Regions from separate parts of the Flintibacter sp. genome, predicted to be linked through region 1. Evidence: riboswitches for the same ligand, from Rfam matches in the RefSeq annotation. Region 1 holds a riboswitch; each other region holds the start of a gene.
What was found. Region 1 has a riboswitch for ZMP and ZTP ahead of ACLTXB_RS10390 (formate--tetrahydrofolate ligase). Riboswitches for the same ligand answer to the same signal wherever they lie in the genome.
Positions count from the first base shown of each region.

Region 2: it holds a riboswitch for ZMP and ZTP, as region 1 does, so the genes downstream of both, ACLTXB_RS18005 (IMP cyclohydrolase) here and ACLTXB_RS10390 (formate--tetrahydrofolate ligase) in region 1, are expected to answer to the same signal.
Region 3: it holds a riboswitch for ZMP and ZTP, as region 1 does, so the genes downstream of both, pflA (pyruvate formate-lyase-activating protein) here and ACLTXB_RS10390 (formate--tetrahydrofolate ligase) in region 1, are expected to answer to the same signal.

Region 1 covers NZ_JBKVXZ010000026.1:4,469-10,902, forward strand. The annotation lists gene ACLTXB_RS10385 (AI-2E family transporter) at 118-1,254, shown strand; gene ACLTXB_RS10390 (formate--tetrahydrofolate ligase) at 1,311-2,978, opposite strand; ZMP/ZTP riboswitch at 3,039-3,128, opposite strand; gene ACLTXB_RS10395 (LysR family transcriptional regulator) at 3,159-4,103, opposite strand; gene rpmB (50S ribosomal protein L28) at 4,292-4,480, opposite strand; gene hprK (HPr(Ser) kinase/phosphatase) at 4,724-5,677, shown strand; gene ACLTXB_RS10410 (ROK family protein) at 5,681-6,434, shown strand, end outside.
Region 2 covers NZ_JBKVXZ010000083.1:3,705-10,138, forward strand. The annotation lists gene ACLTXB_RS17980 (low molecular weight protein-tyrosine-phosphatase) at 1-179, shown strand, start outside; gene ACLTXB_RS17985 (HAD family hydrolase) at 225-896, opposite strand; gene purD (phosphoribosylamine--glycine ligase) at 893-2,149, opposite strand; gene ACLTXB_RS17995 (phosphoribosylaminoimidazolecarboxamide formyltransferase) at 2,380-3,552, opposite strand; gene ACLTXB_RS18000 (immunity protein Imm33 domain-containing protein) at 3,559-4,533, opposite strand; gene ACLTXB_RS18005 (IMP cyclohydrolase) at 4,581-5,288, opposite strand; ZMP/ZTP riboswitch at 5,343-5,420, opposite strand; gene purN (phosphoribosylglycinamide formyltransferase) at 5,457-6,086, opposite strand; partial or broken gene ACLTXB_RS18015 (phosphoribosylformylglycinamidine cyclo-ligase) at 6,099-6,434, opposite strand, start outside.
Region 3 covers NZ_JBKVXZ010000030.1:8,199-14,632, reverse strand. The annotation lists gene ACLTXB_RS11315 (cyclase family protein) at 1-730, opposite strand, end outside; gene rlmD (23S rRNA (uracil(1939)-C(5))-methyltransferase RlmD) at 789-2,147, opposite strand; gene pflB (formate C-acetyltransferase) at 2,259-4,502, opposite strand; gene pflA (pyruvate formate-lyase-activating protein) at 4,519-5,247, opposite strand; ZMP/ZTP riboswitch at 5,316-5,394, opposite strand; gene ACLTXB_RS11295 (alanine/glycine:cation symporter family protein) at 5,472-6,434, opposite strand, start outside.

The DNA of each region.
Region 1 (6,434 bases):
GGGATTTTTTTGCCTGGATAGAACCGGAAGGGTATGTTGACGGCAAAGGGCGGGCATGGTATAGTGGTATCGCGTTTTGCATGTGCCTGGGTATGATCCCGGGGAAAGGGGTTTTCTATGCCAATTAAATGGATGCGCAGCGTGATGCTGATTATTACCTATGCGGTATTTCTGGTGCTGGCGGTGATCAAATTTGATGTGATCCTGGATCTGGCAGGACAGGTCCTGACCAGCTGCCGACCGCTGTTTCTGGGCTTTGCCATCGCCTTTGTGCTCAACCGGCCCTGTGCCTTCTTCTGCCGCCACTATGAACGCAATCTGGGGGAGCGGTTCAAGAAACTGGGCCGTCCGTTGGCGGTGCTTACCTCCTATGTGGCCATGATTGCGATTATTGTGGCTCTGTTTTCCTTTGTACTGCCTCAGGTGGTGGACAGTATTCAGCTGTTTGCTGCCAGTGTCAGCGGCTATATGGTCAATCTGCAGGCCATTATCAATAAGATCGCTGAGTATCTGGATCTGTCTTCTCTGGACCTGAGTTCCCTGAGCAGCTATCTGCGCAGCTTTTTGGATGGGGTGCTCTCCAGTGTCACCACGGCTGCCTCCCAGGTGATGGTGGTCACCAGTAGTATTTTGTCCATGTTCGTCACCCTGGTACTGGCCATCGTGTTCTCTATCTACATGCTGGCCGGGCGGGAAAAGCTGCTGGACCAGGGCCGCAGACTGCTGCGGGCCTATCTGCCCGACCGGCATGTGACCTGGGTCAGCGATGTGATCCGCCTTACTGCCGAGACCTTTACCAACTTTGTCTCCGGCCAGGCTATTGAGGCCTGCATCCTGGGCGGCCTGTGTGCATTGGGTACCTTCTTTATCCAGCCTGATTACGCCGCTCTCATTGGCGTTATTGTGGGCGTGTCCGCCCTGATCCCGGTGGCGGGTGCTTATATCGGGGCGATCCTTTCTGCCTTCCTGCTGGTAATGGTGTCCCCGGTGCGGGCCATCATCTTCCTGATCTTTTTGTCCATTCTCCAGCAGATCGAGGGCAATGTGATCTATCCCCGTGTAGTGGGTACCTCCATCGGCCTGCCGGGCATCTGGGTGCTGACGGCGGTGACGGTGGGCGGCGGCCTGTTCGGCCTGCTGGGCGTGCTGCTCAGCGTGCCGGTGGCCTCGGTGCTGTATGCCCTGCTGAAACAGGATGTGGTGCGGCGGCTGCGAAAGAAAGAGCCTGTAAAACCGGAATCCAAAGAAGAATAACAAATAAAACGGCGCGCCGAAGTTTTCTTCGGCGCGCCGTTTTTCTATGTTTACAATCAGAACAGACCGGTGATTTTACCGTTCTCGTCCACATCGATCTTCTCGGCGGCGGGAACCTTGGGCAGACCAGGCATGGTCATGATGTCACCCGTCAGGGCTACCAGGAAGCCGGCGCCGGCGGACACCTTAATGTTGCGTACGGTGACGGTGAAGCCATCGGGAGCGCCCAGCAGCTTCTGGTCGTCGGAGAAGGAATACTGGGTCTTAGCCATGCAGATGGGCAAAGCGCCGAAGCCCAGGTCGGTGAGCTGGGCCATCTGCTTGCGGGCGTTGGGGGTGAGGACCACGCCGTCGCCGTGGTACACCTTGGTGACAATGGCGTTGAGCTTTTCCTCAATGGAGGCCGCAGCGTCGTAGGCAAAGCGGAAGTCGTTGGGCTGCTCGCACAGACGCACCACTTCCTCGGCCAGGGCCAGGCCGCCCTCGCCGCCCTTGCCCCAGACCTCGCTGAGGGCCACGTTGACACCCAGAGCCCGGCACTTGTCCTCCACCAGCTTCAGCTCGGCCTCGGTGTCGGTGGGGAAGCGGTTGATGGCCACCACACAGGGCAGACCGTAGACCTTGGTGATGTTTTCCACGTGGCGCAGCAGGTTGGGCAGGCCGCGCTCCAGAGCCTCCAGGTTCTCGGTGTTCAGGTCGGCCTTGGCCACGCCGCCGTGGTGCTTCAGGGCGCGGACCGTGGCTACCACAACCACCGCATCGGGGGTGAGGCCCGCCATGCGGCACTTGATGTCCAGGAACTTCTCTGCACCCAGGTCGGCGCCGAAGCCGGCCTCAGTGATGGCATAGTCGCCCAGCTTCAGAGCCATACGGGTGGCCATGATGGAGTTGCAGCCGTGGGCGATGTTGGCGAAAGGACCGCCGTGGATAAAGGCGGGAGTACCCTCCAGGGTCTGGACCAGGTTGGGCTTGAGGGCGTCCTTCAGCAGAGCGGCCATGGCACCGGCGGCCTTCAGGTCCCCGGCGGTGACCGGCTTCTCGTCGTAGGTGTAGCCCACGATAATGCGGCTCAGGCGCTCCTTCAGATCGGTGATGGAGGTGGCCAGACACAGAACTGCCATGACCTCGCTGGCTACGGTGATGTCAAAGCCGTCCTCGCGGGGAACGCCCTGCATCCGTCCGCCCAGGCCGTCCACCACGTTGCGCAGCTGGCGGTCGTTCATGTCCACGCACCGCTTCCAGGTGATGCGCTTGACGTCAATCCCCAGGGCGTTGCCTTGCTGAATGTGGTTGTCCAGCATAGCGGCCAGCAGGTTGTTGGCCGCACCGATGGCATGGAAGTCGCCGGTAAAGTGGAGATTGATATCCTCCATAGGCACCACCTGAGCGTATCCGCCGCCGGCAGCGCCGCCCTTGACGCCGAAGACCGGGCCCAGAGAGGGCTCGCGCAGGGCCACCAGAGCGTTCTTGCCCATGCGGCGCAGAGCGTCGGCCAGACCCACCGTGGTGGTGGTCTTACCCTCGCCGGCGGGGGTGGGGTTGATGGCGGTGACCAGGATCAGCTTGCCGTTGGGAGCCTGCGTCTCATTGAGCAGGCGGTAGTCGATCTTAGCCTTGTAGCGGCCGTAGTACTCCAGGTACTCCTCAGCCACGCCGGCAGTCTTGGCGATGTCGCCAATGGGCTTCATGGGGGTGCTCTGTGCAATTTCAATATCGGTCAACATAACACAATTTCTCCTTTGTCCGCGCCCTTTTCACAAAAAAAGGGCGCACCGGTTTTTTACTCCGTGCGCCCAGACGGTCGGCATTAAGACGCTGAACGCGTCCGCTATACTTCATGTGGTACTCCACTTCCGTCAGTTGTATAGCTTATGTAGTGAGTGTATCACACCTCTTTCGGCACGTCAAGTGTCCGAAAGGGCAGAGCCCCGGTCAAACTGTCGGTAAAAGTCCTTGATGAGGGCGATGAAGGCCCGAGTGGCGGGGGAGAGGAAACTGTTTTTCTTATAAACCACTGCCATCGGACAGGTGAGAGGGGGATCGCCCACGGTGAAGAAGGACAGACGGTCCATATAGGGGGTGCGGTGGATGCCGCTCTCCGGCAGGAAAGTGAAGCCCATGTTCTCCGCCACCAGATTGATGGCGGTGGTGTTGTTGGTGGTGGTGAGGATATTCACCGGCTCCACGTTCTGAACGTTGAAGGTGTTATAGAGCAGGCGGGACAGACGCCAATCCTCAGGCAGCATCATCAGCCGCTCGTGCTCCAGCTGCCGCAGGTCCCCGAAGGGGAGGGGAGCAGAGCAGGGGCTGTCCAGGCCCTGGACCAGGGGGTGGTCCTTGTGGGAGATGAGGAGGATGCGCTCGTGCATTACCAGCTCATAGCTCAGGTCGGTGAGGTTGCCCGGTGTGTGCATCAGACAGAAGTCTGTGACGCTGCTGGCGGCCAGATTGCCCAGCTGGGGCACCGGCGCCTCGTGGAGGACCACCTGCACGTCGGGGTACTTGGCGGCAAAGCGGGGCAGGATATCGGGCAGCAGGGTGGAGCCTCGCCAGGTGGACACGCCGATGTGCAGCTGTTGGCGTTTCTTCTCCTGCAGCTGCTGCAGGTCGCTCTCCAGCTGCCGGTCCAGATAGCCCTGGCGTTCCAGATAGGCATGGAAAAGCTCTCCCGCGGCGGTCAGATGCAGAGGGGTGTGGGAGCGGTCCAGTAGGGTGACACCCAGATTGGCCTCCAGCTTGGCGAGATACTGGCTGAGGTAGGGCTGGGAGAGATAGAGACGGTCCGCCGCCTTGGAGATGCTGCGCTCCTTGACGATGGCCAAAAAGTATTCCGGATTTTTGACAAACATAACGGGCCTCCTGTTGGGCTGCGAAAGGGAACGGGCCGCTTAGCGCCGCCTTTTTAAGGATATCATATCATAAAATGGGGAAAAAGGGAATGTCTTGGGACAAAAGAAGGGGCATATGGCGGATTTTGGGAAAAAAGAAAATGCCCTGCGCCAAACGACGCAGGACATTTTATCTTGCCATATACCAATTACACAGCGCGGGTGACCTTACCGGAACGGAGGCATCTGGTGCAGACGTACACGTGAGTGGGAGTCCCATTCACAATCGCCTTCACGCGCTTCACGTTGGGCTTCCAGGTGCGGTTGGAGCGGCGGTGGGAGTGGGAGACCTTGATACCGAAGGTGACGCCCTTGTCGCAGAATTCACATTTGGCCATGTTGCTTACCTCCTCGCTATGAGAGTACGCTTTCGATGAAGCATCGACTGGTATTTTACCAGATAATTTTCGGGAATGCAAGAGGTTTTTAAAAAAACTTGAATTTTTTTCTGAGAGGGCTTTAAATGGAAAAAAGTGTGAAACGGAAGGAAGAAATTGAACCCTGCGCTTGCGCCGGAAAGACAAATAAGCTATACTAAAACCAAATCGGCATGACAGCCTGGAACGCAAGGAGGAGACGCTATGGCAGAGCGTGGAAAAAGCGTAAAACTGGGAGAGATCATCCGGGAGTTCCAACTGGAGATTTTAAATAAAGGTCCCAATTACGAGGATATGCCTCTGACCACTTTGGACGTGAACCGGCCCGGCCTGCCCCTGAGCGGTTTTTTTGAGCATTTTGATGCCCGCCGCCTGCTGGTCATCGGCCTGACTGAGCACACCTATCTCTCGGGCATGGAGCCTCAGGCCCGCCGGGAGAGTTTTGACCGGCTGCTGGCCCATCCGGTGCCCGCGCTGATCATCACCCGGGAACTGGAGCCCTTCCCTGAGTGTATGGAGATGGCCATCAAGCATGAGCGCACCGTGCTGCGCACACAAGAACATACTTCTGCCTTTATGAGCCGCCTCATCGGCAGCCTCTTTAACCACCTGGCGCCTCAGATCACCCGCTCCGGTGTGATGATGGAGATCTACGGCGAGGGCGTGCTCATTCAGGGCGAGTCTGGCGTGGGCAAGAGCGAGGTTGCCATTGAGCTTATTCAGCGGGGACACCGCATCATTGCCGACGACGCGGTGGAGATCAAGGAGACCAACCACGGTACCCTTATGGCCACGGCCCCTGAACTCATCCGCCACTATATGGAGCTTCGCGGCATCGGCGTGGTGGACGTGCGGCGGCTGTTTGGTATGAGCGCCATCAAGACGGAGCAGGAGATCGATATGGTCATCAAGCTGGAGCCCTGGGACGACAGCGCGGTCTATGACCGCCTGGGCCTGGAGGGAGCGGTGACTCAGATCCTGGGCGTCTCGGTGCCCTGCCTGACCATCCCGGTCAAGCCCGGACGGAATCTGGCCAGCATCGTGGAGGTGGCGGCCATCAACAACCGTAACCGGAAGATGGGCCATAACGCGGCTCTGGAGCTGACCCGGAAAATGGATGAACACTTTAAAAAACTCATGGAAGAGGGAGAGCGGTAAACCATGTATATCGGAATTGACGTAGGCGGCACCAACCTGGTGGCCGGACTGGTAGATGAGAACGGTAAGATCCTGCACAAGGCGTCCTGCCCGGTGGATAAGAGCATGACGGCGGAGGAGCTGACCCGCCAGCTGGCCAAGCTGTCTCTTCAGGCAGCCAAAGAGGCCGACTGTCCGCTCTCTGAGATCCAGGCGGCGGGCGTGGGCCTGCCCGGTCTGGTGAGCAATAAGACGGGTATGGTGATCAAGACCACCAATATGCCCTTCTACAACACCCCCTTCCGGGAAATTTTCCAGGAGGATCTGAAGATCCCCGTCTACCTGGGCAACGACGCCGACTGTGCCGCGGTGGGTGAGTACTGGGCGGGCTCTGCCAAGGGCTTTGACCCTGCTCTGGTCATCACTTTGGGCACCGGCATCGGCAGCGGCATGGTCCGGGGTGGAAAGCTCTACATCGGTCACGGCGGTGCCGGCATGGAGGCGGGCCACATGATCATCCATCCCAACGGGGTGCGCTGCGGCTGCGGCAACCTGGGCTGCTGGGAGCAGTACGGTTCCGCCACCGCTCTGGTTCGTCTGACCCGGGAGGAGATGGAGTACAACCGGGACAGCATGCTGTGGCAGCTGTGCGACGGGGATACCCGCAAGCTGGAGGGCCGTACCACCTTCCAGGCGGTGCGTGAGGGCGACGCCACGGCCCGCAAGGCGCTGGACCGTTACTTGGAGGGCCTGTCCATGGGCCTCATTAACCTGGTGA
Region 2 (6,434 bases), on a different contig from region 1:
GCAATATGACCCGAATCTGTGGGGGGGACCCGGAGGGAAAGATCCATCTGCTGATGGATTATACGGATCGTCCCGGCCAGGTGGCCGACCCTTGGTACACCGGAGATTTTGAGACTACGTACCAGGATGTGCTGGAGGGGTGTCAGGGCTTGCTGGAGGAATTAAAAAAAGGACGTTAAAAAACAGAGGACCGACCCTATGGGGTCGGTCCTCTGTTTTAAGAATCAAGAATCCAGCTGCTGAATCAAAAAGTTCCGTACCTCCAGCAAACTGGCGCAGCGGCGAAAGAGCAGTGCATCCAGTTCCGGAGTAGGGGGGATCATATCAGGAACCATAATAACCTTCATTCCTGCCTGAGAAGCGGAAAGAATTCCATTGCGGGAGTCCTCCACAGCAATTGTCTGGGCGGGATCCGTGCCCAGTGCCCGGCAGGCCAGCTGGTAGATCTCCGGGTCGGGCTTGCTGTGGACCACCTGATCGCCGGTAATGATGGCGGAGAAGTAGGAACCGAGGCCGGTTAGCTCCATGCGGCGCAAAGTACGTTCCCGACCGGTGGAGGTGGCCAAAGCGATGGGGATATTCCGGGCCTTCAGAAAGTCCAGAATTTCCCGTACTCCTGGCTTCATGGGAACGCCTTCCCGCTCCATTCTGGCCTGAGAATAGGCAGAGCAGGTCTTCATAAACTCCTCTTTTGGGAACTCTGGGCCAAAGAGGTCCAGCATTTTCTGATGAATATCCGTGCGGTTTTGTCCCACAAATTCCAGATAATACTCGCCGATCTGGGGCCAGCCAAGTTCCTTTCCTACGGCCAACCAGGTCTGGTTGGTCAGTCGTTCCGTATCAAAGAGAACGCCGTCCACATCGAAGACAACGCCCTGGAGAGCAAGCTGACTCATACCTTACCGATGTCCTTGCGCATGTGCATATCCTGGAAGGAGATGGGGGCACAGGCGGCATAGGCGTTGGAGATGGCCTCGTCCAGGTCAGCGCCCAGGGCAGTCACACCCAGCACACGGCCGCCAGCGGTGACGATGGTGCCGTCCTCCTGGCGCTTGGTACCGGCGTGGAACACGGTGGCGGACTTACCCGCCTCCTCCAGACCGGAGATGGGATAGCCGCTCTGGTACTTCACCGGATAGCCGCCGGAAGCCAGCACGATGCAGCAGGCAGCGCCGTCCTTCCACTTGACCTCCACCTGGTCCAGGGTGCCGTTCACGCAGGCCTCAAAGATGTCCATGAGGTCGCTGTCCAGCATGGACAGCAGGGGCTGGGTCTCAGGGTCGCCGAAGCGGGCGTTGTACTCTACCACCTTGGGACCGTCCTTGGTGAGCATCAGGCCGAAGTAGATGACACCCTTGAAGGGACGGCCTTCCGCCTTCAGAGCGGCCACGGTGGGCAGGAAAATCTTCTCCATGCACTCCTTGGCGATTTCGGGAGTGTATTTGGGGGAGGGGCAGAAGGCGCCCATGCCGCCGGTGTTGGGGCCAAGGTTGCCGTCATAGGCGCGCTTGTGATCCTGGGAGGACAGCATGGGGACCAGGTGCTCGCCGTCGCAGAAGGCCAGCACGGTGACCTCGGGGCCAACCATGCATTCCTCAATGACCACAGTGGAGCCGCTCTGGCCGAATTTATGGTCCTCCATCATCTCACGGACGGCGGTCTTGGCCTCGTCCACAGTGGAGGTCACCACCACGCCCTTGCCCAGAGCCAGACCGTCGGCCTTGACTACAATGGGGGCGCCCTGCTCGTCGATGTAGGCCAGAGCCTTGTCCATCTCAGTGAAGGTCTCATACTTGGCGGTGGGGATGTGGTACTTCTTCATCAGCTCTTTGGAGAACGCCTTGCTGGCCTCAATGATGGCAGCGTTGGCACGAGGGCCGAAGGCGGGAATGCCGGCGGCCTCCAGGGCGTCCACCATACCAAGAGCCAGAGGATCATCGGGAGCCACCATGACAAAGTCCATGGCATTTTCCTTGGCCCAGGATACCATGGCGTCTACATCGGTGGCTTTGATGGGAACACAGGTGGCTACCTGGGCGATGCCGCCGTTTCCGGGGGCGCAGTAGAGCTCGGTTACCTTGGGGCTCTGAGCCAGTTTCCAGCAGATGGCGTGCTCACGGCCGCCGCCGCCGACTACCAATACTTTCATATCAAACACCTCATTTAGTAAGAGAAAGGCCTAAAATTGTCGCCAATTCCCCTCGGAGAGCGGAGGGGGGCACGCGGGGGGAACTGGTTACCGCCCGCGAGGGCCGGAGCGCGTCAGCGCATCTGCATGTTCCGCAGAACATGCCCGGCCCTTGAGGGGGGGATCGAACTTGGTTTCCTTGGGAACCAAGTTCGTATCTAGGGGGGACAACGTCCCCCCTAGAGGTATTTTTAATGATGGAACAGCCGGATGCCGGTAAAGGCCATCACCATGCCGTACTTGTCGGCGGTGTCGATGACCTGCTGGTCACGGATGGAGCCGCCGGGCTGGGCAATGTACTGTACGCCGGACTTGCGGGCGCGCTCCACGTTGTCGCCGAAGGGGAAGAAGGCGTCAGAGCCCACGGTCACGCCGGACATCTGAGCGATCCAGGCCTGCTTCTCCTCGTCGGTGAGCACCTCAGGCTTCACCTTGAAGGTGTTCTGCCACACACCGTCGGCCAGAATGTCATCGTGCTCATCGGAAATGTAGATGTCAATGGCGTTATCCCGGTCGGGACGGCGGATGTTGTCCACAAACTGCAGGCCCAGGACCTTCGGATGCTGACGCAGCCACCAGATGTCGGCCTTGTTGCCGGCCAAACGGGTGCAGTGGATGCGGCTCTGCTGGCCGGCGCCCACGCCGATGGTCATGCCGTTTTTCACGTAGCACACGGAGTTGGACTGGGTGTACTTCAGGGTGATGAGGGAGAGGAGCATATCGTGCTTGGCCTGCTGGGGCAGGTCCTTGTTGGCGGTGACGATATTCTGAAGCATCTCCTCGTTGATGTCCAGGTCGTTGTAGCCTTGCTCAAAGGTGATGCCGAAGATGTTGCGGCGCTCCACAGGAGCGGGAGTGTAGTTGGGGTCGATCTCCACCACGTTGTAGCCGCCCTTACGCTTGGTCTTCAGGATCTCCAGAGCCTCCTGGGTGTAGCCGGGGGCGATGATGCCGTCGGATACCTCGGCGGCCAGGAAACGGGCGGTATCGGCGTCGCACACGTCGCTGAGAGCGGCCCAGTCGCCAAAGGAGCACAGACGGTCAGCACCGCGGGCGCGGATGTAGGCGCAGGCGATGGGGGAGAGCTCTCCCTCGGGGGCAAAGTAGATATGGCGCTCCACGTCGGTGAGGGGCAGACCCAGGGCGGCACCGGCGGGGGAGACGTGCTTGAAGGAGGCGGCGGCAGGCAGGCCGGTGGCCTGCTTCAGGGCCTTGACCAGCTGCCAGGAGTTGAGGGCATCCATGAAGTTGATGTAGCCGGGCTTGCCGTTGAGCACCTTCAGGGGCAGCTCGCCCTCCTCCATGAAGATGCGGGCGGGCTTCTGGTTGGGGTTACAGCCGTATTTCAGTTCCAGTTCGGTCATCGTATTTCATCCTTTCTGATCGGAATCTTGGGGATTGAGGGGTTCATAGTGGAAGGCTCCGTCCTCACCACGGGCAAAGGCACTGCCGTAGGGAGCGCTGAGCAGGGGGATCAGGTCGGGGTCATAATTGCAGATGGTGTTGAGGGAGTAGACTCCGATGTGGGAGGGGTCGCTGAGGTACTCTTCGCTCTCCACAGCGGCAAAGAAGCGCCAGCCGCTGTCCTGACCCTCCCGTTCCGGCTTTTCCCGGTAGCAGTAGCCTACCGGTTTGCCGGAGACAGTGATCTCGTCGGTAGCCAGACAGGCGGCGGGGCCGTCCCAATCCTTCAGGAGAGGCCGCATTTCCGGCTCGGAAAGTTTATAGCTCTTTCCCGCAGGACGGGGCCACATGCGGCCGCACCAAGCCTGCTTGCTGCCCAGCAGGTCCCGCACCAAGCGCAGGTTCAGATCCCGGTAGGAGACGGCGTCCTGCTCGCCTCCAATGCGGAAAGCCCAGTAGGCGGCGCCGCATACCAGGTCCACAGCGTACTCATCCCAGCTGTGGAAGGCGGCGGCCTGGTCTACCCAATACTGGGACAGCTCCTGGTACTCCTCCATGGAGATAAGCTCGCAGGCACAGGCGGAGCGGAGATAGCCCAGGGTCTCGCTGATGTCCCAGGCCAGAAAGCCTCGGCGGCCCACAATGGGCTGGAACTGCCGGGCAAAGTCGGACAGGCGCTGGAAGCCGGACAGGGCCTGAGGGGTCAGCTCATCCAGAGAGAAATTGGGGCGGTCCTCCCAGAAGGACTCAAAATCCAGATATTCCTGGTGGATGTGCACCGTGTTCTGGCAGAAAGCGATCAGGCTGTCCTTATCGGTGATGCCGAACACCTCAGACAGATGAGTGCGGGCGGCCTGCTGATCTTCCTTGCTCAGGCAGAAGGGGAAAGGCCTTGGAGGAGCAGAGCACCGGGGGTTGGAAGGCAGCGGCGGCTCGGGCACGCTGAAATTCCAGAATGGGGTCGGTCAAGAGCATGGGGGCCTCCTTCTTACTGGTGCTTGTTGATGATCACAGTGTCCGCCTGACCCGAAGAGAGGTCAATGTAGCTGACATACAGGGAGACCTTGTTGTCCTCGTTCAGGTTCTCCCAAACCTCCTTGGCCAGAGCCTGAGCGTCGGGAGCAGAGATGGCCACCCGGCGGGGCTCGCCCTCAAAGGAGGGCAGGGGGTCCAGGTTCTCCTGGTAGGTGTGGATGAAGCGGCCTTCACCGGACAGGGGGGCGTCGTACTCGTAGAAGTAGCGGTGGTTGCAGCTGGGGTCACCGTCGGCGCTCTTCAGGATGGACAGGCAGAAGGCGCCGTCCTTCTCCACCACGCCGGAGATGCGGGGGGTGTAGTTGGGGCCGTCGGGCTCGTAGCAGCGGGTGCGGAGAGCCTCGATGTAGCTCTTGCCCTCCAGCAGGCCGTCCCGGATGGTGTCGGTCTGGTCGCCGTTGGTGACCACCAGGGTGTCGCCCACCTTGCGCACGGGGTGGTAGATGATGAGGGAGGGGTCCACCATCTTGCTCTCGTCAAAGGCCCGGGTGCGGATGCCGTCCTCGGTGGCCTCAAAGATGCGGTTGCGGCTGTTCTCGCTGCGGCCCATGATGAAGTAGACTACCACGGCCTTGGCGCCGTCGGCGGACTTGCCCAGCATGATGCCACGGCCGGGGTAGGGGTGGCTGCGCAGCAGGTCGTTAAAATTCAGAAGTTCCATAACGTAAGCTCCTTTTCACAAAATAAGCAAATGGGCGCACCACGTTTGTGCAAACGGGTGCGCCCAGACGGTCGGCTCTCAGAGGCGGCACTCCCCGTGGTCACTCCACTTCCGTCAGTTATGCCGCTTGATTACATTGTAAAGGGGCGGGCGCACCGAAAAGGGGGATCAGTCCAGAATCCGGACAGTCCGGCCCTCTACCTTCAGCCGTCCCTGACAGAACAGAGACACGGCCTGGGGAAGCAGCTTCCACTCGCAGTTCTCCATGATCCGCCGCTGCAGCACCTCGGGTGTGTCGTCGGGCAGCACTTCAACCGCCTTTTGGGCAACGATGGGGCCGCCGTCGCACTCCTCGGAGACAAAATGCACGGTGGCGCCCGACAGTTTCACGCCGTACTCCAGGGCCTTCTCGTGGACATGAAGTCCGTAGCAGCCGGGACCAGCAAAGGAGGGGATCAGGGCAGGATGGACGTTCAAAATGGCATTGGGGAAGGCCTGTACCATCTCGCTGGTGAGGATGACCATGAAACCGGCCAGCACCACCAGGTCGATATGCAGCGCCTGGAGCTGCTCCACCAGAGCCACGGTCATGGCCTGGCTGGAGGGGTAGGACTTCCGGGCCACCACATAGGTGGGGATGCCCGCCTTCTTGGCACGCTCCAGGGCGTAGGCGTCGGGGTTGGAGGCGATGACAGCAGCAATCTCGCCGTTCACGATCTCACCCCGGGCCTGGGCGTCAATCAGAGACTGAAGGTTGGTGCCGCCGCCGGAGACCAGCACGGCAATGCGCTTTGCCATGGGAGCACCTCCTCAGACCAGCTCCACCCCAGCCTCGCCGGAGACCACCTGGCCGATCTGGTAGGCCTGCTCGCCGGCGGCCTTCAGGATCTCCAGGGCCTGGGCGGCCTGCTGGGCGGGAAGGGCCAGGATCATGCCGATGCCCATGTTGAAGGTGTTGTACATATCACGCTCGGGGATGCCGCCCTTCTTCTCAATGAGGTCGAAAATGGGCAGGCGGGGGAAGGAGTCCAGCTTGATCTGGGCGGTGAGGCCCTCGGTCATCATGCGGGGCACGTTCTCATAGAAACCGCCGCCGGTGATGTGGCTGATGGCGTGGATGTCCACACCCTCCTTCAGCAGGGCCTT
Region 3 (6,434 bases), on a different contig from region 1:
GGGCGGGCAGACCGGTAGCGCCGGTAATGCGGGGGAAGGACACCATCACCACCGCGCCGGCAGGGGCTACCTGATCCAGATTGTACAGCAGCTCCACCTGTACCTTGCCATGGCTGAGCACATACCGCTCGCAGGCCAGGTCGCCGGCCTGAGCAGCCAGGGCGGAGGCGTCGGTGTCAATGGTTTCATGGCCGTTGGCAGCGGCGGAGCGGGTCTCATAGATATACTTCAGGGCATCCCTGGACCAACCGGGGGTGTGCTCGCCGCCCTCGGCGTCAAAGTTGGACAGGGCATCCATGCTGGGCCAGCGCTTGCTCCAGTCAGTGCGCAGGGCCACAAAAGCGCCCTCGGGGATGGGACTGTACTTGGTCTCATAGTCCAGAATATCCTGGACAGTTACCGCATAGTGCACATCCTGGGCCACCTTGTCGGACACGTCAATGACGCACAGAGGGAAGACCAGCTGCTCCACGCCGTAGGCCTCGGAGGAGACGCCTTCTTTGTCAAAGTGGCTGGGGAAGTCGATGTGGGTGCCGAACTGACCGGGGAAGCAGAAGGTCTGGATGAGACAATCCAGCATGGGGTTGCCCCAGTCATACACGGTCTTGCACAGCTCCACCGAGCCCTCGGGAATTCCAGCCCAGAAGGGACTGTCGTTGTCCAGGGGGTGAGAGAGCTCTACCCACTTGTACTCTTTGGCCCGCTTCAGGCCTTCCCAAAGTTCGTACATAAACAACACTCCTTTATATATAATGGAAATAGGATAAACAAAGGACATCGGTCCGGGATCAGTTTGCCCGGACCAGGAGCAGGACTGTCTCCACGTGAGCGGTGCGGGGGAAGAGGTCCACGGCCTGGACCTTGACTGCCCGGTAGCCCAGCTCCTCCAGACGCTTGGCGTCCCGGGCCAGAGTGGCCGGGTCGCAGGAGACATAGACGATACGTTCCGGGGCCATGGAGGCCAAAATGGCGGGTACCTCCGGTGCTAATCCCTTCCGGGGTGGGTCCACGCAGATGACTTGGGGACGCACACCCTCCCGGGCAAGCTGAGCGGCCACTGATCCCGCGTCGCCGCAGAAAAAACGGGTATTATTCACCTTGTTGCGTGCAGCATTGGCCTTAGCGTCCTCAATGGCCTGGGGGACGATCTCAGCCCCAATGACCTGCCCCGTCGTCTGGGCCAAAGCCAGAGAGATGGTGCCGATGCCGCAGTACAGGTCCAGCACGGTCTCTTGTCCAGTGAGGGAGGCAAAATCCACCGCCTGGGCATAGAGCCGCTGAGTCTGAGCCCAGTTGATCTGGAAAAAGGAGGGGACGGACAGCCGGAAGGTCATACCGCACAGGGTCTCCTCCAGGAAATCCTGGCCCCACAAAGTGCGGTACTCAGGACCTAAAATTACGTTGGTATCCGCCTGATTGATGTTGAGAACCAGACCGATGAGTCCCGGTTCCACTTTGCACAGAGCCTCCACCAATTCGGAAACCTGGGGCAGCTTTTTCCCGTTGGCAACCACACAGCACAAAGACTGTCCCGCCTGGTTGGTGCGCACATAGAGGTGACGGATCAGTCCCTGACAGGTGCTCTCGTCATAGGCAGGCACCGACCACTGTTCCATCCAGGCCTTGAAGGCCTCTCGCAGCCGGGTCACCGCCAGAGGCTGGAGGGGGCAGTCCTTCACATCCAGCACGTCATGGCTCCGGGGACGGAAGTAGCCGATGGACAGGCCCTGCTTTCCCTGGGCCACGGGCAGCTGCACCTTGTTGCGGTAGCGCAGGGAATCTTCCGCCCCAAGCACCGGAGGCAGCTCCAAATCCAGGCCGCCCAGCCGCCGCAGGGCGTCATTGACCCGGTCCCACTTGGCCGTCAGCTCCTCCTCGTAGGTCATGTGACGGTATTGGCAGCCGCCGCACTTGCCGCTGATGGGGCAGTCGGGCTCCACACGAGCGGGAGAGGGGGTGAGCAACTCCACGCCACGGCCCCAGGCGATGTTCTTTTGTACCTTTAACAGCTGAACCTTCCAGTCCTCTCCCCGGATGGTGCCGGGAATAAAGACCACCCGGCCATCCAGCCGGGCCACACCGAAGCCCTGGGCGGTGTAGCTGTCGATGTGCAGATCATGCAGTGAATTTTTCTTCCAGTCGGCCATGAGGCGCCTCCCACATGTTTGTTTTCCCCCATCATACCATGTCTGCCCCCGCTGCGTAAAGATAAAAAAACCCGCCGGTTTTGCACCGGCGGGGCAGAAGGTGTGGAAAAATCACATGGCGCTGTGGAAGGTGCGCTGGATGACTTCCAGCTGCTGCTCCCGGCTGAGGCGGTTGAAGTTCACCGCATAGCCGGAGACACGGATGGTGAGGCTGGGATACTTCTCGGGGTGATCCATGGCGTCCAGCAGAGTTTCCCGGTGCAGGACGTTCACGTTCAGGTGGTGGGCGCCCTGGACAAAGTAGCCGTCCAGGATAGCCACCAGGTTGGCCCGGCGCTGGTCCTCGTCCTTGCCCAGGGCCTCGGGGACGATGGAGAAGGTATTGGACACGCCGTCCTGACACACGGCCCGGTAGGGAATCTTGGCCACCGAGTTGAGGGAGGCCAGAGCGCCGTTTACGTCACGGCCGTGCATGGGGTTGGCGCCGGGGGCAAAGGGCTCGCCTGCCTTGCGGCCGTCGGGGGTGGCGCCGGTCTTTTTGCCGTACATCACGTTGGAGGTGATGGTGAGGGCGGAGAGGGTGTGGATGGCATTGCGGTAAAGGGGGTGCTTTTTCAGCTCAGCGGAGAAGTAGGAGACGATCTCCACGGCGATATCGTCCACCCGGTCGTCGTCGTTGCCGTACTTGGGGAAGTCACCTTCAATGGCGAAGTCCACAGCTACGCCCTGTTCGTTGCGGATGGGGCGCACCTTGGCAAACTTGATGGCAGACAGGGAGTCGGCGGCGATGGACAGGCCGGCCACGCCGAAGGCGGCCAGCCGCTCTACCAGAGTGTCATGAAGAGCCATCTGGCTGCTCTCGTAGGCGTACTTGTCGTGCATATAGTGGATGATGTTGATGGTGTCCACGTAGAGCTCAGCCACATAGGCCAGTACCTTTTTATAATTGGCCAGCACCTTGGGATAGTCCAGCACTTCGTCCATGTCGTGCTCGATGCCGGGGACGATGACGCCGCCCTTCTTCTCATCCACGCCGCCGTTGATGGCGTACAGCAGACTCTTGGCCAGGTTGGCCCGGGCGCCGAAGAACTGCATCTGCTTGCCCACCGCCATGGCGGACACACAGCAGGCGATGCAGTAGTCGTCGCCGTACATGGGGCGCATCAGCTCGTCGCTCTCGTACTGGATGGAGTCGGTGGCAATACTCATCTTGGAGCAGTAGTCCTTAAAGCCCTGAGGCAGGTCCTTGCTCCACAGAACGGTGAGGTTGGGCTCGGGGGCAGTGCCCAGGTTGGTAAGGGTGTGGAGCATCCGGAAGGAGTTCTTGGTGACCAGGGTTCGGCCGTCAATGCCCATGCCGCCGATGGACTCGGTGACCCAGGTGGGGTCGCCGCCGAAGAGCTCGTTATACTCGGGGGTGCGCAGGTGACGCACCAGGCGCAGCTTGATGACAAACTGGTCGATGAGCTCCTGGGCGCCCTGCTCGTCCAGCAGACCGTTGTCCAGGTCGCGCTGGATGTAGATATCCAAGAAGGTGGACACACGGCCCAAGGAGGTGGCGGCGCCGTTATTTTCCTTGATACCGGCCAGGTAGGCCATGTACAGGTTCTGCACCGCCTCATGGGCGTTTTCGGCGGGGCGGGTGATGTCGCAGCCGTACTTGGCGGCCATGGAGGCCATCTCACGAAGAGCGCGGATCTGCATCTGGACCTCTTCGCGCAGGCGGATGCGCTCGTCGGTCATGGGGCCGTCCAGCATGTCCAGATCCTTCTGCTTCTCTTCAATAAGGAAGTCGGTGCCGTACAGGGGGACGCGGCGGTAGTCGCCCACGATGCGGCCGCGGCCATAGGCGTCGGGCAGGCCGGTGAGCAGACCGGCGTGGCGGGCGTCCCGGGTACGCTTGGGATAGGCGTCAAAGACGCCCTCGTTATGGGTCTTGCGGTAGAGGCGGAAGTGGCGCTCGATCTCCGGGTCCAGATGGTAGCCGTACTGCTCCAGGGCGGAGACGGCGTTGCGAATGCCGCCGAAGGGGTTGACGATGCGCTTGAGGGGGGCGTCGGTCTGAAGGCCCACGACGACCTCGTTGTCCTTGTCAATGTAGCCGGGGGCAAAGTTGTCGATGCCGGAGACAGCGTGGGTCTCTACATCGATGATGCCCTTCTTGATCTCCTCCAGAATGAGGGCCTCTGCCTTCTCCCAGACCTTGGCGGTCTTGGGGGAGATGGGGGCCAGGAAGTCATCCCCTCCCTGATAGGGGGTGTAGTTTTTCTGAATGAAATTGCGCACATTCACCAGGTGGCGCCATTCGCCGGTGCGAAATCCCTTCCAAGCGGTGCAGTTGACGTCGATGCTCATAGCTCCCATTCCTTTCTTAGTTGTCTGTGTTCCGGCAGCAGGCTTCATTGAGCTGCCGGTTCCAAGGTTCCAGTACTGTCTTGTCCATCGGCGGTACCCCTTCCAACGGATAGGGGATGCCAAGCGTTTGATACTTGTGAACGCCCAGGGTGTGGTAGGGGAGGAGTTCCACCTTTTCCACCCGGGGCAGGGTGGCGATGTACTTGCCCAGGGAGGTGAGATGCTCCCGGCTGTCGGTGAGGCCTGGGACCACCACGTGGCGCACCCACATGGGGACGTTTGCCTTCCGGACCGCCTCCACAAAGGCCGGGGTGGGGTCCAACTCCCGGCCGGTGATCTTCCGGTAACCCTCTCTTTGATGGTGCTTTACGTCGTAGAGCACCAGGTCGGTGTGTTTGAGAATGTCCTCGTAGTCACCTTGGCCTACGCCGCAGGTGTCGATGCAGGTGTGTACCCCCTCTGCTTTGAGCAGCTTCAGACACGCCAGCAGAAAGTCAGACTGTCCGAGGGGCTCACCACCGGAGAAGGTAACGCCTCCGCCGGAAGATTCAAAATAAGGCCGGAAGCGGAGCAGCCGTTTGACCAGGGCCTCGGGCGTAGTCTCCTGTCCGCCGGAGAAGGTTTGAGTGTCCGGATTGTGGCAGTAGAGGCAGCGGAGAGGGCAGCCCTGAAGAAAGACCACTGCCCGTACACCGGGGCCGTCCACCAGTCCCATACTCTCCAGCGAATGAATGAATCCAGTCATGAAAAATACTTCCTTTCCGCCCTGAATAGGCAAAAAAGGGCGCAAAAAAGCCGCCCTTCCGGGCCACTTTTCGGCGCCCAGACGGTCGGCATCATGACGATCATACTCCCTGTGGTCTCCCCACTTCCGTCAGTCATATGATCCGCCCTCAGGATAACAAAAGACCGCCGACCCTGTCAAGGGGACGGCGGTCTTTTTCATGTTTTCATAAAAACTGCACAAAATTATTTGGAAGCCTTTTTGCTCATGTGACAAATCTTTACCACCACGCCGGACAAGGCAAACAGGGCGATGGCGTTGGGGATGACCATGAGGTTGTTGAACATGTCGGTGAGCTCCCACACCAGGTCATTGGACATGAGGGTGCCCAGGAAGATAAAGACCAGAGCGATGACGGAATAGACGGGAGCGGCCTTCTTGCCGAAGAGGTAGATGATGTTGATCTTGCCGAACATGTTCCAGCTCAGCACCGTGGAGAAGGCGAAGAAGAACAGACAAACGGCCACGAACATGGCGCCGGCCTGGGTGCCGAACACGGTGCCAAAGGCGGTCTGGGCCAGGTTGGTCTTGTTGATGACCTGGGAAACCTCCTCGGTGTAGCCCTGGGCCAGAATGCCGCCGGGGGTATACAGAGTGGAGATGACTACCAGAGCATTGAGGGTCAGCACGATAAAGGTGTCGATGAACACGCTGACCATAGCTACCACGCCCTGGTCGTGGGGATCCTTCACGTTGGCCTGAGCGTGAGCGTGGGGGGTGGAACCCATGCCGGCCTCGTTGGAAAAGAGGCCGCGCTTGGCGCCCTGGCTGATGGCTTCCTTCAGCGCGTAACCGAAGCCGCCGCCGATGATGGCCTGGGGCTCAAAGGCATACTGGAAGATCATAGCGAAGGTGGCGGGGATATACTGGATGCGGATGACCAGTACGGCCAGCGCGCCCAGCAGGAAGATAGCGGCCATGATAGGGACGATCTTCTCGGTGACAGCGGCCAGACGCTGCACGCCGCCCACAAAGATGAAGCCGCAGATGATGACCAGCACCACGCCCACGATCCAGGAGGGAACGCCGAAGGCGGTCTGGAAGGTGGAGCCGATGGAGTTGGACTGGACCATACAGCCCATAAAGCCCAGAGCCAGAATGATAGCTACCGCAAAGAAAGCGGCCAGGAACTTACCAAAAGCACCCTT